Regions from separate parts of the Mesorhizobium sp. ESP7-2 genome, predicted to be linked through region 1. Evidence: riboswitches for the same ligand, from Rfam matches in the RefSeq annotation. Region 1 holds a riboswitch; the other holds the start of a gene.
The links. A riboswitch is a leader RNA that binds a small molecule or an ion and turns the genes downstream of it on or off. The one in region 1 is predicted to bind S-adenosylmethionine.
Positions count from the first base shown of each region.

Region 2: another riboswitch for S-adenosylmethionine. It lies ahead of LB543_RS03390 (O-succinylhomoserine sulfhydrylase); the one in region 1 lies ahead of metX (homoserine O-acetyltransferase MetX).

Region 1 is NZ_JAIUGQ010000013.1:87,581-90,864, reverse strand. It holds gene metW (methionine biosynthesis protein MetW) at 1-418, opposite strand, end outside; gene metX (homoserine O-acetyltransferase MetX) at 477-1,646, opposite strand; SAM riboswitch at 1,766-1,843, opposite strand; gene hisC (histidinol-phosphate transaminase) at 1,981-3,090, shown strand; gene LB543_RS15195 (prephenate/arogenate dehydrogenase family protein) at 3,096-3,284, shown strand, end outside.
Region 2 is NZ_JAIUGQ010000002.1:222,772-226,055, reverse strand. It holds gene LB543_RS03395 (ceramide glucosyltransferase) at 1-474, shown strand, start outside; gene LB543_RS03390 (O-succinylhomoserine sulfhydrylase) at 502-1,692, opposite strand; SAM riboswitch at 1,750-1,827, opposite strand; gene LB543_RS03385 (2'-deoxycytidine 5'-triphosphate deaminase) at 1,906-3,000, shown strand; gene LB543_RS03380 (hypothetical protein) at 3,084-3,284, opposite strand, start outside.

The DNA of each region.
Region 1 (3,284 bases):
GGTCCTTGGTCACCGGCATGCGGCCCTTGACGAACAGCGACAGGCGCACCCGCCAATGGCCGAAATTGGGGAAGGACACGATCGCCCGGTTGCCGATCCTGAGCAGTTCGTCGAGCACCAGTTTGGGATTGCGGGTGGCCTGCAGGGTTTGCGACAGGACGACGAAGTCGAAACCCTTGTCGGGATAGAATTCGAGATCCTTGTCGGCATCGCCCTGTATGACCGAGAGCCCGCGCGCCACGCATTCATTGACGCCGCGCTGCGACAACTCGAGCCCGCGGCCGTCGACCTGCTTGGTCTCCTGCAGCAATTCGAGCAGCGAGCCGTCGCCGGAGCCGACGTCGAGCACACGCGATTGCGGCGGGATGAGATTGGCGATGACCTCGAGGTCGACGCGCTGGCTGCCGTTGACGCTCATGGCTTCGCCTCCTGTTTGGCGCATGACCTTGATCCGAAAAGTCTGCAACTTTTCGGGGTCATGCGCCGAGCCCCCTGGCGCGCGCGGCCGAGCCGATGAAGCCGTTGATGGCGGCAAACAGTTCTGGCTCGTCCAGCAGGAAGGCGTCGTGGCCGCGATCGGTCTCGATCTCGACGAAGGACACCGAGGCGCCGGCGGCGTTGAGCGCGTGCACGATCGAGCGGCTCTCTTCGGTCGGAAACAGCCAGTCCGACGTGAAGGACACCAGGCAGAAGCGGGTTTTGGTGCCGGCAAAGGCGTCCGCCAGCCGGCCGCCATGGTCGGCGGCAAGGTCGAAATAATCCATCGACCGGGTCATGTAGAGGTAGGAGTTGGCGTCGAAACGGTCGACGAAGGTCATGCCCTGGTGGCGCAGATAGCTCTCGATCTGGAAATCGGCATCGAAGCCGAAGGTCAGCGCTTCGCGGTCCTGCAGGTTGCGGCCGAATTTGCGGTGCAGGGCGGCCTCCGACAGATAGGTGATGTGGGCGGCCATGCGGGCCACCGCCAGCCCCTTTTCCGGGCGCTTGCCGTGCTCGAAATATTTGCCGCCATGCCAGTCCGGATCGGCCATCACGGCCTGCCGCCCGACTTCGTGGAAGGCGATGTTCTGTGACGAATGGCGCGCGCCGGTGGCGATCGGCAGCGCCGAGAACACGCGCTCGGGATAGCTCGACGCCCATTGCAGCACCTGCATGCCGCCCATCGAACCGCCCAGCACGCAGAACAACTTCTCGATGCCGAAATGGTCGACCAGCATGTGCTGCGCACGCACCATGTCGCGGATGGTGATCACCGGAAGGTCGAGCCCATAGGGCTTTCCCGTGGCGGGATTGGTCGAGGCCGGCCCGGTGGAACCAAGACAGCCGCCGATGACGTTGGAGCAGATGACGAAGAAACGGCTGGTATCGATGATCTTGCCGGGGCCGATCAGAACTTCCCACCAGCCCGGCTTGCCGGTCACCGGATTGGTGCTGGCGACATGCTGGTCGCCAGTCAGCGCATGGCAGACGAGGATGGCATTGGAACGGGCGTCGTTCAGCGTGCCATAGGTCTGGTAGGCGATCTGGAATGGCGACAGCAGCGTGCCGGCATCGAGCTTGAGCGGCTTGTCGGGCCCGAAACGCAACACCGGGCTCGACGGTTGGTCGGCCTCGTTGTTGGTCTTTCCTGCACGCAGAGCAGCCATCACGTCTCTCTTGCTGCACCGTGCTTTTGCGGAAATCGCTGCCGATCTCCGCGCCGCCGATGCGTTCGTCCGGCCGGTCGCGGACAACAAAAAACCGGCATTGCCTTCGCAAAGCCGGTTACGTCACGCAAACGGCCCTTTAGCGAATTGTTTAACGTGGCTGCAAGCCGACCGGCCAAATCACCACGGAACTGTCACCGTCCTTCTAGAACTCGTCCGCCTCGCCGTCAATGGCGGCCGCTGGCACCACTGCCGCCCCTCGACATTGCCTGCCGCGGCTTGTATTTCCGCAGCGGCTTCCGGATGGAGGCATTTTTGACGGATTTTGCAAGATATGAACCAGACACTCGATCAGGCACGTCCAACCCCGCGCGCGGGCATCATGGACATAGACGCCTACGTGCCCGGCAAGAGCACGGCGCCCGCCGGTGTCGCCAAGGTCCACAAGCTGTCGTCGAATGAGAATCCGCTGGGGCCCTCGCCGAAGGCGATCGAGGCCGCGCGCGAAGTCGCCGGCAAACTCGACATCTATCCCGACGGCACCGCCAGGCGGTTGCGCGAGGCGATCGCCGAGGTGCATGGCCTCAACGCGCAGAACATCATCTGCTCGAACGGTTCCGACGAGATCCTCGGCCTGCTGGCGCAGACCTATCTCGCACCGGGCGACGAGGCCATGTTCACCGAACACGCCTTCATGGTCTACAAGATCTACATCCAGTCGGCGGGCGCCACGCCGGTCGTGGTCAAGGAGACCGACGAGCGCGCCGACATCGATGCGATGCTGGCAGCCGTGACGCCGCGCACGAAAATCGTGTTCCTGGCCAATCCCAACAACCCGACCGGCACCTATGTGCCATTCCAGGAGGTGCGTCGTCTGCATGCCGGACTGCCGAAAAACGTGCTTCTGGTGCTCGACGCGGCCTATGCCGAATATGTCCGCCGCAACGACTATGAAGCCGGCATAGAACTTGTTGGCAGCGCCGAGAACGTGGTGATGACCCGCACCTTCTCCAAGATCGGCCTTGGCGGCGCGCGCATCGGCTGGATGTATGGTCCGATGCACATCGTCGACGCGATCAACCGCGTGCGCGGTCCCTTCAACGTCAATGCGACGGCGATCGAAGCCGGCATCGCCGCGATCCGCGACCGCGCCCATGTCGAGCGCAGCGTGGCGCATAACGAGACCTGGCTCACCTGGCTGAGCCAGGAGATGACCGGGCTCGGGCTGCGCGTGACACCCAGCGTCGGCAATTTCCTGCTCATCCATTTTCCCGACGACCAAAAGCATTCCGCAGCGGCTGCTGATGAGTATTTGACCGCGCGCGGCTATATTCTGCGGCGCGTTTCAGGCTACGGCTTTCCCAACGCGCTGCGCATGACCGTCGGCACCGAAGAGGCCAATCGCGGCGTTGTCGCCGCGCTCACGACATTTCTGAAAAGCTAGAAGCCATGACATCACCGATGTTCGAAAAGATCGCGCTGGTCGGCATTGGCCTGATCGGCTCGTCGCTCGCCCGCGTCGTCCGCCGCGAGGGTTTGGCTCGCCATGTCGCCATCTCGACCCGCAGCGCGGCCACACTCAAGCGAGCCGAGGAACTGGGCCTCGGCGATTCCTACACCATGGATGCCAGGGAAGCG
Region 2 (3,284 bases), on a different contig from region 1:
GAGGACGCCGCCGCGACCAAGCTGGTCAACGGCCTCGGCCTGCGCGTCAATCTCGTTGCTGCGCCCTTCGAGCAGCCGCTCGGCCAGCGCACGCTTGGCGAGATCTGGTCGCGCCAGGCCCGCTGGGCGCGCCTGCGCCGCGTTACCTTCCCGCTGTTCTTCGCGCCCGAAATCCTGACTGGCGCGGCGGTTCCTCTCGCGCTTGCGCTGGTTGCGGCGGCGAGCGCGGGCGTCAGCCTCTGGGCAACCGCGATTGCCGTCTTGGCGGCCTTCTACCTTCCGGAGTGCGCGCTGGCCTTGTCCAAGGGCTGGCACCTGTCGCCGCGCATGGTCGCGGCGATGATTGCGCGCGACGTGATGCTCCCGTTCATCTGGGCGCGCGGCTGGCTCGGCGGCGCCGTCGACTGGCGCGGCAACGCCATGACCATCCGCACCAAGACAGCCGAACTGGAGGAGACGCCGTCGCGCGCCTGATCGCCGCGGACGACGCTCCTGAACAGCCTATTTGGCGGCCTTCAGCGCCTGCGCGATGTCTTCCAGCAGGTCGTCGGCGTCCTCCAGGCCGACAGACAGCCTGAGCGTGCCAGGTCCGATGCCCAGTTCGGCGCGGGCCTCGTCGCTCAGGTTCTTGTGCGTCGTCGTCGCCGGATGGGTGATCAGGCTCTTGGCATCGCCGAGATTGTTCGAGATCAGCACGATGTCGAGGGCGTTCTGCAGGGCGAAGGCCGCCGGCTTGCCGCCCTTGACATCAAGGCAGATCAGCGTCGAGCCGCCCGACATCTGCTTCTTGACGATGGCGGCCTGCGGGTGGTCGGCCCGGCCAGGATAGATGACGCGGGCGATCTGCGGCTGCTCGGCCAGGAAGTCGGCGATCCTGCCGGCACTTTCCGTCTGCTGGCGCACGCGCAGCGGCAGCGTCTCGAGACCCTTCAGCAAGGTCCAGGCATTGAACGGCGACAGGCTGGGGCCGGTGTGGCGGAAGTAGTCGTGCAGATTTTCGTCGATCCACTTCTTGTCCGACAGGATGACGCCGCCCAGGCAGCGACCCTGGCCGTCGATGTGCTTGGTGGCCGAGTAGACGACGATGTGCGCACCAAGCTGCAACGGCTTCTGCTGTAGCGGCGTGGCGAAGACATTGTCGACGACAAGCCTTGCGCCGATCGAATTGGCAAGCGAAGCGACGGCGGCGATGTCGACGACTTCCAGCGTCGGATTGGTGGGGCTTTCCAGGAAGAACAGCTTGGTGTTCGGCCTGACCGCCTTTTCCCAGTTCGCGATATCGGTGCCGTCGACCAAAGTCGCCTCGATGCCATAGCGCGGCGCCAGCGTCTCGACCACCCAGCGGCAGGAACCGAACAGCGCGCGCGCCGCCACGATATGGTCGCCGGCCTTGACGCTGCACAGAAGGGCCGCCGTCACCGCAGCCATGCCCGACGCCGTGGCGCGCGCGTCCTCGGCGCCTTCGAGAGCGCACATGCGCTTTTCGAACATGTCGACGGTCGGGTTGGCGTAACGCGAATAGATGAAGCCAGGCTCTTCGCCCTTGAAGCGGGCTTCCGCCGCCTCGGCGGTCTTGTAGACATAGCCTTGGGTCAGGTACATCGCCTCGGAGGTTTCGCCGAAGCCGGAACGCAGGGTTCCGCCATGCACGAGTGCGGTTTGAGGCTTCCAATTGCGCGTCTTGCTCGTCATCGTCCTATCCAAACACAAAAAAACCGGCCGCGAAAAAGTCGCAACCGGTCCATACGGCCTTGCGGCCCGACGGTCCTTTAGCGACTTGTTTAACGTGGCTGCAAGCCGACCGGCCAAATCACCACGGGATAACGACCCTTTAGACCCGCGCCACGCTTGCGTCAATTGCCGGCTTCATTAAGAGGTTTGTATCAAAGGCCCAGGAGCCAGACTTTGCGGCAGACAGGCATTCTTCCCGATCAGGACATTTCGGCGCTGTTCCAGTCCGGCGCGCTGAAGTCGCCGCGTGCGCTCGATGCCGACCAGATCCAGCCGGCCAGTCTTGATCTCAGATTGGGCGAAAAGGCCTGGCGGGTGCGGGCCTCGTTCCTGCCCGGTCCCTACCACAAGGTCTCGGAAAAGCTCGATCGGCTGCAGCTGCACGAGATTAATCTGACCGAAGGCGCGGTTCTCGAAACCGGCTGCGTCTATATTGTGCCGCTGCTCGAAAGCCTGGCCCTGCCGGCTGACATTTCGGCCTCGGCCAATCCGAAGAGCTCGACCGGTCGGCTCGACATCTTCACCCGCGTCATGACCGACCGGGGCCATGAGTTCGACAAGATCGCCGCTGGCTATCAGGGTCCGCTCTATCTCGAAGTCAGCCCGCGCACCTTCCCGATCATTGTGCGCACCGGTTCGCGCCTGTCTCAAATCCGTTTTCGAACCGGCAACGCGCTGCTTTCGGAAGCCGAACTGCATGAATTGCACCGCGCCGAGATGCTGGTCGCCACCGAGCCGCCGAACATTTCGGGCGGCGGCATCGCGCTGTCGATCGATCTCAACGGCGACAAGGATGGGCTGGTCGGCTATCGCGGCAAGCACCACACTGGCCTCGTCGATGTCGACAAGCGTGCCGCCCAGGATGTCGTCGACTTCTGGGAGCCGATCCACAAGAGCGGCGCCGGCGAACTGGTGCTCGATCCCGACGAGTTCTACATCCTCGTCAGCCAGGAGGCGGTGCATGTGCCGCCGCTCTACGCCGCCGAGATGACGCCCTTCGATCCGCTGGTCGGCGAGTTCCGTGTCCACTATGCCGGTTTTTTCGATCCGGGGTTCGGCCATTCGGCGGCCGGCGGCACCGGCAGTCGGGCGGTGCTCGAAGTGCGCAGCCACGAAGTGCCGTTCATCCTCGACCATGGCCAGATCGTCGGCCGGCTGGTCTACGAGCACATGCTGAAGCGGCCGCAGGCGCTCTACGGAACCGACCTGGGCTCCAACTACCAGGCGCAAGGCCTGAAGCTGTCCAAGCATTTCCGCGCCGCGCGCTGATCCTGACGCCATGAGGCCATGCAGAGCTTTAGCCGACCTCTCCAGCCCCGACGAGTTCAGCATCCGTTTGACGTTTGACTATTCTAGCCGTGAAACATGCGCTTTCTCGCAGTGCCGAGACACGCATTGAAGCTGCCGATGAACAGCAGTTCGCGCCGTGCGAGTTGCGTTTTACCCCAGATGCGTATCTGCCTTGCAGCGTCAAGCGAAGCCTTTGATCCTTCCAAGGGGAACAGGACTTTGTCCAGGCAGCCGAGGACATGGGCTCGGGCTGAGTCTATCCC